DNA from 2 places in the Clostridium sp. DL-VIII genome. Region 1 is predicted to be linked to the other one. Evidence: predicted binding sites of a transcription regulator. Region 1 holds the regulator's gene; the other holds the start of a gene.
The links. The regulator CtsR, encoded in region 1, represses protease genes until heat stress. The targets are predictions, from matches to a motif close to AAGGTCAANNAAGGTCAAAT.
Positions count from the first base shown of each region.

Region 2: clpB (ATP-dependent chaperone ClpB) is a predicted target of CtsR. The motif match lies at 2,005-2,024, and genes of this name have one in related genera.

Region 1 covers NZ_CM001240.1:413,035-417,724, reverse strand. The annotation lists gene CDLVIII_RS01985 (protein arginine kinase) at 1-807, opposite strand, end outside; gene CDLVIII_RS01980 (UvrB/UvrC motif-containing protein) at 800-1,378, opposite strand; gene CDLVIII_RS01975 (CtsR family transcriptional regulator) at 1,393-1,848, opposite strand; gene CDLVIII_RS01970 (MBL fold metallo-hydrolase) at 2,019-2,663, shown strand; gene CDLVIII_RS01965 (4Fe-4S binding protein) at 2,842-3,012, opposite strand; gene CDLVIII_RS01960 (heavy-metal-associated domain-containing protein) at 3,135-3,338, opposite strand; gene CDLVIII_RS01955 (stage 0 sporulation family protein) at 3,350-4,255, opposite strand; gene CDLVIII_RS01950 (DNA polymerase III subunit delta') at 4,259-4,690, opposite strand, start outside.
Region 2 covers NZ_CM001240.1:5,688,182-5,692,871, reverse strand. The annotation lists gene CDLVIII_RS25915 (tetratricopeptide repeat protein) at 1-431, shown strand, start outside; gene CDLVIII_RS25910 (helix-turn-helix transcriptional regulator) at 467-1,729, shown strand; gene clpB (ATP-dependent chaperone ClpB) at 2,194-4,690, shown strand, end outside.

The sequences.
Region 1 (4,690 bases):
AACTGCATGCTTTAAAATTCCATATGCTCTATATACCCTATCTTCTAATTCATGTCTGCATTTGTTAATCAATATTTCTCTGAATTTGTTTTCTTCTGCTATCGTATTTAATATTGCCTCTTTTAATTTATTTATTATATTACTTTCTGTTAATCCTAATGATATTTTATTGAATATTCTATATAAATTTCCATAAACCTTTGTGCCTTCTAAATGAAGGCCTTTAATGCCCATACCCATTTTACTAAGATTCTTAGAAATATTTTTAATCTCTTCACTCATGGTAAGTGCAGGCAAATGCAATACCACAGAAGCTCTTAATCCTGTTCCGATATTCTCTGGAGATGATGTTAAATATCCAAGAGTTTCATCAAATGCATAATCTAAGTTTTTCTCTATTTTATCGTCAATATCAGTGGCCTTACTAAAAGCTTCCTCTAAATTCAACCCTTCACTTATACATTGAAGAACAATATGATCCTTTTCATTTATCATAATACTAAAAGTCTCGTTATCATTTAATATGAATGCTCCTTTATCTGAATTTTTTAGAAGCTCTTCACTAATTAGATCCTTTTCTAAATATTGTTTACTTAATTCTTCTTTTATATTCCAAACTTCATATAATGTAATTTCTTCATCGGTTAATTCATTTTTAAGAAAATTATATATATTTTTCCCACTTTCTCGACCTTTTATATAATTCAATTTATTAGGAAAAGGCAAATTGCTAAAATTTCTAGATAATAATATTTTACTTGTTAGTACAGCTTCACTGCCTTCACTCTTATTAATCCAGCTATTCATGGCAATCCCCCTCCTTAGTATTTATTGTTTCTTTAATATTATTTTCTAAAATACATAACTCTAATTTTTTTATTTCATCTCTTACAATTGCTGCTCTTTCATATTCTTCAGCAACTATTAATTTTTGCATTTCTTCCTTTAGATCTTTAAGCTTTCGCTTCTGAACTAATTCTTTTCCCTTGATTTTAGGCACTTTCCCTACATGTTTTACTCCCGCCTGTAAACTCTTTATCCTTGGCTCAAGTACAACCTTAAATTCTTCATAACACTCAGAACAGCCTAATCTTCCTGTTTTTTTAAATTCATCATAGGTTAACCCACAACTTGGGCAAACAATTTCTTTTACTTTACTACTATCTATATTAGTTTTATTACTATCTGCATTAGTTAATAGCTCCGACAATACTCCTTGAAATGGAAAATTTATATTTTGCATAATAGGACTGAAAAATGGAATATTAGCTATGTCCTTTGCACAATTTTCACATAACCAAATTTCATGCTTTTGCCCATTCATTACTGTAATTAAGTTTATCTTTGCTTCATTTTTTTTACATTTTTCACATAACATATATATCCCCACCTTTAAGATAAAATTATCATAATCATTGCCTTTAAAATATCAGCTCGTACCTTATTTTTATTTTCGGCTGAAGTTAAACTTCTATCATTTATTGCCATTTTCATTATTTCACATTCTCGTTCTTCAATAACTCCAGATTCCAACAAATGATTAAGCAAAGCATTTGCATTATGATATGTTATTGTATCTCCTATGCTTTGATTTATTATCTCTTCTCTTTTATTAGAATCATCATATTCTAACTGCTTAATAGCAATATGTCCACCGCCACCTCTTTTACTTTCGATTAAGTATCCTCTTTCGTAAGTAAATCTAGTAGTTAATACATAATTGATCTGAGATGGTGCACACCTAAATTGATCTGCCAGCTCATTTCTTTGTATAAAGATCACATTATCTCGATTTTCATTAAACATTTGCTTTATGAAATCTTCTATTATATCTGAAAGTCTTGCCATAACATCACCTGCTTAAACCTTTTTTTAATATTTGTTTTTGACTTACTTTGACTTTTTATAATTATACTATATTTCTTTTATTTTTTAAAGTATTAATATAAACTATGATTATTTTCAATTTTATATGTTAATAATTATTAATATTTGAATATAGTTTATGGAGGCTTCTTATGCAGATAATCTGGTATGGACATTCATGTTTTATTATAAAAACACCTACTGGTAAGCGGATTCTTATTGATCCATTTAATGATAATCTTGGATATGATAACAATTTTCCGAAATGCGACTTGATAACCCTTAGTCATAATCATTTTAATCGCTTATTACTAAATAATTATAATAACCTAACCAAAGTTATTAATGAAATTGGAGCTATTGATATGAATTTTATAAAATTAGAAGGCTTTAATTCATTTCATGATAAATGTAATGGATTAAAAAGAGGTTCGAATATTATTTATACATTTAGAACTGATAAATATTCTATATGTCATTTAGGACATTTAGGGCATATACCTTCTTCATTAACTTTAGAAAAACTAAGAAATATTGATATTTTACTTATTCCAATTGGTGGTCACTTTACATTAAACGGATTTGAAGCCGCAAAACTCTGTAAATTAATTTCACCTAAATACATAATTCCTATGCAATATAAGACTAATAAAACATCTTTATATCTAGATGACCCTAAAAATTTTATTATATCCATGAAGCATATAAAAAAAATCAAATCAAATATATTAGATATTTCAACATTAGACTTAAATTGTGGGTCACAATGTATATTGCTAACACCACCTAGCAGCTAGCTAAAACTCATAGAAATATCTCTGCTCATCTCTTTAAACCTAACTTCTTAGCTTCCTCTTTACACTTTATAAAATAATTCACTTGAAGTTAACCCAAAAAATATGCCTTTTACCTATTAAAAGTTCTACAATTTTTAATATATGAAAAAAAGATCGTCTAAAGACGACCTTTCTTCTATTATTCTTGGTTTGGAGCTCCTACTGGGCAAACATTCGCACAGTTTCCACAATCAATGCAAGTATCTGCATCGATAACGTATTGAGAATCCCCTTGAGTTATAGCGCTAACTGGACATTCTCCAGCACATGCTCCACAACTAACGCATGAATCATTAATTACAAATGCCATCTAGAACACCTCCTAATAAATTGCGGTAATTAACCTCTTACATTTTAACATGTATTCTAATGTTTTTAAAGTCTTTTGTGCCTTAGACAAGCGTATTTTTAATTCTGCTTGATGATTTAAACTTAGATTACTATATATCCCAAATCCTCTATTGAATTTACAATTTTCTCAATATTTAAAAAAGTTTCATTATATATTACTGTTATTTCTTTTTTTCCTAGTGATATCTCTATAGCGATTACTCCTGAATTATTAACAATGGTTTCCTGAATTATATTAGCATCTTGGTGCGATTCCATATTACAAATCGTAATAACAGATTTCATAGAAACTCCCCCTATTTCTCGTTAATAAGATTCTTTATTAATGTCTTATCTTCTTCTGATTCCACTATTAACTTTATGTTATTTTCATCAATTGTATCTTCATATTTTCCAGACACAAGTTCTACATCTGTTATTTTAAACTCCTCGACAACATCCTCATCACCTTTTCTAATACGTACCTTAACAATTTCCTTAACTATTGAATTACTTACAACTTCTCCGTTTCCGAATTCAGTTTTGACAATAGCTCCAACTTTAGGCAATCTCTTTCTTATTCCCTCATATGTCGTTTGCTCATAATTTAGGCAGCACATTAATCTTCCACATATACCTGATATCTTAGTTGGATTTAATGAAAGGTTTTGTTCCTTTGCCATCTTTATAGATACTGAAGCAAAATCTCCTAAAAATGTAGAGCAGCACATTGATCTTCCACATGGTCCAAGACCTCCAACCATCTTAGCTTCATCCCTTACCCCTATTTGTCTTAGTTCTATTCTAGTCTTAAATATAGTCGCTAGATCCTTGACTAGTTCTCTAAAATCAACTCTGCCGTCTGCTGTGAAATAAAATATAACTTTATGATTATCAAATGTATATTCTACATCAATTAATTTCATATCTAATTTATGTTCTTGAATTTTAACTAAGCATATATCCAATGCTTCTTTTTCTTTAGCCTTATTTTCTTTATGCTTATTAATATCATTTTCGTCCGCTATTCTAATAACATTCTTTAATGGTGATACTATATCTTCTTCTTTTATCTCTTTGGTTCCTATAACACATTCACCAAACTCTACTCCTCTAGCTGTTTCTACTATTGCATAATCACCTTTTTTTATAGGTAATTCTGATGGACTAAAATAATATATTTTTCCTGCTTTCTTAAATCTTACTCCTATAACATTTATCATTAATTATACCTCCGCAAATCCCATAAGAAGAACACTTATGGTCATTGAATAGTTTGTATTACTATTAAAATTTCTTCTAGCTTCTGTTATGTATTCTAACATACTATTTAATTTTTTATAAGACATTCCTCTTGCTATATCTTTCATTTTATGGATTTTATCAAAATTAACAATAAGTTCACTACCATTAAGTTCTTTAAAAAGCATAATATCTCTTATATATGACAGAAGTATATTTAGTAGTTCAAATCTGTCATCTTTTGAATCTTTTAGTAATTCCTCATATTTTAATACAAAGCTTTGTTCCCTTTTTAAAATATCCTCAAATAATTCTATGCATGTATTTCTTAATTTTTTTAAGTTTTGATCACTTATAAATTTATCTATATTTCCTGGCACTCCTGCACTATATGCCATTGCAGATTTTTTATCTTC
Region 2 (4,690 bases), 1.2 Mb from region 1:
GAGATTTAGAAGAATCAATCAAACATTATGAGATATCTAGAAATGTTAGTGCTCAAAATCACGTAGGTCATATCAATGATATATTAATAGATATATGTACATGTTATTTAAAATTAAAAAATATTGAGCAATGCAGTAAAATATTAAAAAATATAGAAAACAGTATTGATGAAGATGACGTTGATAGAAAAATAAAATGTAAGTTAATTAAATATACTTTGTTTAATATTGAGGACAAAATTGAACAAGCAGAAACTGTATTAATTGATACGTATGTTCTAGCAAAAGATAGTGGAAGATTAGCTAAAGCAGGAGAATTAGCTATGAGGGTCGGGAAATATTTCATAGATAAAAAAGAAGAAGAAGAAGCAGCCTATTATTTGAATCAAGGAATAAAATTATTTAATGAAGCTGAGAAATTAGAAAATTAAAATGCAAAAAACTAAGAGTAAATGGGTGATATATTTTGGAAATACTGTCTACTGGTGAAAAAATAAAAAGAGCTAGGATATTTAAGGGAATTACATTAAAAGAATTATGTGAAGATAAAATATCAATAGCTAAGATGAGCTGCATAGAGAATGGAAAGATCAAAGCAGATAAGGAATTACTCAAATATATAGCGAAAAAAATTGAAATTGATTTAGAATATTTAATAGAAGATGTTTATGAACAAATATCTAATAACTTAAAAATAATGAAAAAGAATGTTTCATGTGATACTGATTCGGAAAATAAATTAAGAGATAATTTAAATTATGCACTTAAGTATAAGTATTATGATTTAGCTTTCGACCTAATACATATATTATTCTCTTACTATGTAGAGGAAAATAAGGTCGAAAATATTCAATTAATAGTGTCTCAATACTATGATTTATATCAAAGAGATAATACAGAAGAAAATACAATAATATATTTTAAAGACATGGCTAGATATCTTTCTCAAAATGGAGAATATATAGAAGCAATTTCGTATTATAGTAAGCTCAGAGAAATGTTCGAACAGAAAAAAGAAATGGTTATTAGTGAATATTGCTTAATAAGCTATAATGAAGCTTTATGCTATCAAAATTTAAATAAATTAGATGAGGCTTATGCTATTCTCTCAGGAATTATAGAATATGTTGATAATCTTAAGAGTGATGAAAGTAAGGGGAAAATTTATCACATATACGCAGCTATATGCATTAAATTAAAAAAAGACTGTGTAGATAAATATAAGAAGAAAGCTTTCGAATACCAAAAGTACAATCCTATTCTATTGGCACTATCTCATGGAAATTATGGAAGGTATTATTTTGAGGTTGGTGAAAAAGAAAAGGCAATTAGGGAAATAGAGGAAGGAATTAAGATATTCCCAAGAGATAATATTGAAAAGAATGTGGAATTTTTAAATTATTGCACTGGAATTCTTATAGATGATTCAGAGTACGAAATAGCATGTAAAATAACAGAAGAATCATTAAATAAAGCAATTATTACAAATAATATAAAATTAATTGAAAAATCGTATTATTTAAAAGGAATAATACTTCAAAAAATGGATAGATACCTGGAAGCTGAAAAATACATGAATTTATCTTTAGATTCATTATTTAAATTTGGTACAAGAGAAGAAAGAAAGAATCGTTATATGGATATGGGAAAGCTTTATTATAAATTAGGATCAACAACAGATTCATTAAAGTATTTTAATTTAGCTTTTTCTGTAGATAAGAAAATTTAATAGTAGTTATATAATTAGGCACTATCAAATAAATAACAAGTCCGCTTGCAAGGCTATTTTGGACTCGTTATTTATTTTCATGTGCCTTGTTAGTGTAAGCTTTCGTTAAATATATTGTGAGAGAAAGAAATTTTATAGAACTTTACGTGATAGGTTAGATTGAACATAATTTATTAATAATATGAGATGATAATTTTATATTATTAAGTTATGGAGAAAGTAACCTGTCATTTTTATTTTATTGAAAAAAATAAATTAAATTAATTTCAAATACACTTTGACTTTCTTTGACCAATATATTATTATATATACAGAAGAAAAACTATAAACAGTTTGCAATTAGCAGTACACAGTTTAACTTCCTTTTTAAATCATAAGTTATAACTGTAAGTAGTATAATCTAAAAATTACAAGTAATAAATCAAGTTATTGATTTGTTTATTTATAAGATTGGAGGAATAGATATGAATATTGATAAAATGACATTAAGAGTACAACAGGCATTAAATGACGCTAATGCTATAGCAGTTAAATTCAATCATCAACAAATAGATTTAATTCATCTTTTTTCAGCATTAGTAGAACAAGATGATGGATTGGTACCAAATATTTTTACCAAAATGGGCGTACCTATGAAGAATATAAAAGATTCTATAAATAAAGAATTGGATTCCATGCCTAAAGTTCAAGGAGAAGGTATTGGTAATGTATATATTACTAGAAAAATAGAAGAAGCTTTAATTAAAGCAGAAGAATTTTCAAAGCAATTTGAGGATTCATATGTAAGTGTTGAACATTTAATGCTTGCTATCATGGATGTAGGAAAGAATAGCCAGGTTTCAAAAATATTAAAGGATTATGGTATAACTAAAGACAATTTTTTGAAAGTTCTTTCAGAAGTAAGAGGAAATCAAAGAGTTGAGACACAAGATCCAGAAGGAACATATGATGCTTTAGCTAAATATGGAACTAACCTAGTTGACCTTGCTAAAAAGCATAAACTTGATCCTGTTATAGGAAGAGATGAAGAAATAAGAAGAACCATAAGAATTCTTTCTAGGAGAACAAAAAATAATCCAGTATTAATAGGAGAACCTGGAGTTGGTAAGACAGCAATTATTGAAGGATTAGCTGAAAGGATAGTAAGAGGTGATGTTCCAGAAGGCTTAAAAGATAAAATCATTTTCTCATTAGATATGGGATCATTAATAGCTGGAGCAAAGTATAGAGGTGAATTTGAAGAAAGATTAAAAGCAGTATTAAAAGAAGTTCAAAGCAGTGAAGGTAGAATACTATTATTTATTGATGAGATTCATACTATAGTTGGAGCAGGTAAAACTGATGGAGCTATGGATGCTGGAAATTTGATAAAGCCATTACTTGCAAGAGGAGAACTTCACTGTATTGGTGCTACAACCTTTGATGAATATAGAAAATATATTGAAAAGGATAAGGCTTTAGAAAGAAGATTTCAACCAGTAATTATTGACGAACCTACAGTTGATGATACAATAGCAATACTTAGAGGATTAAAAGAAAGATTTGAAATTCATCACGGGATTAGAATTCATGATTCAGCAATAGTAGCTGCAGCAAAACTATCAGATAGATACATTCAAGACAGATATATGCCAGACAAAGCAATTGATCTAATTGATGAAGCTGGAGCAATGATAAGATCAGAAATTGATTCGCTTCCAACAGAGCTTGATGTAATAAGAAGAAAGATATTCAAATTAGAAATTGAAAAAGAAGCTTTAGTTAAAGAGAAGGATGAAGGCTCACAAAAAAGATTAGAAGATCTTGAAAAAGAACTTGCGGAGCTTAAAGAAAAAAATGATGAAATGACTGCTAAATATACAAAAGAGAAAGAGCAGATTACGGCTATAAAAACCTTAAAAAGTCAGCTAGACGATGCAAGGGGAGAGATAGAAGCTGCTCAGAGAAACTTTGATTATAATAAAGTCGCTGAAATTCAGTACAGTAAGATTCCTGCACTAGAAGAGCAAATTAAGCAAAAAGAAATTGAACTTCGAGATAATTATGAGGGAGCCTTGCTAAAAGAGGAAGTTACTGAACAGGAAGTTTCAGCTGTTCTTTCAAAATGGACTGGAATTCCAGTAAGTAATTTACTTGAAGGAGAAAGAGAGAAACTTTTAAGATTAGAAGAAGAAATGAATAAGAGAGTAATAGGGCAGGGTGAAGCAGTTGAAGCTGTAACTAATGCTATACTTAGAGCAAGAGCAGGGCTTAAGGATATTAATAGGCCAATAGGTTCGTTCATATTTTTAGGACCAACAGGTGTAGGAAAAACAGAGCTTGCAAAGACTCTAGCTAGGAATTTATTTGATTCTGAAGAAAGCATTATTCGTATAGATATGTCAGAGTATATGGAAAAACATTCTGTATCTAGGTTAGTTGGAGCGCCTCCAGGATATGTAGGTTATGATGAAGGAGGACAATTAACTGAAGCAGTAAGAAGAAAACCATACAGTGTAATTTTATTTGATGAAATTGAAAAAGCACATGAAGATGTATTTAATATATTCCTTCAAATATTAGATGATGGTAGATTGACTGATAACAAAGGTAAAACAGTTGATTTTAAGAATACTATAATAATTATGACTTCGAACATTGGAAGTGAATACTTGCTAGAAAATAAAAATGAAAATCATGTTGAAGAAGAAATTAAAACAAAGGTAATGAGTGTTCTAAAATCAAGATTTAAACCAGAATTTTTAAATAGAGTAGATGATACTATAATGTTTAAACCATTGACTGAAATTGGTATAAAGAGAATTATAGATATATTCTTAAAAGATGTAAGTTCAAGATTAAAAGATAAGAATATAGAAATAGAAGTTACAGATGAAGCTGAAACAATAATGGCGAGAGAAGGCTATGATGTAGTCTATGGAGCAAGACCACTTAAGAGATATATTCAAAACACCTTAGAAA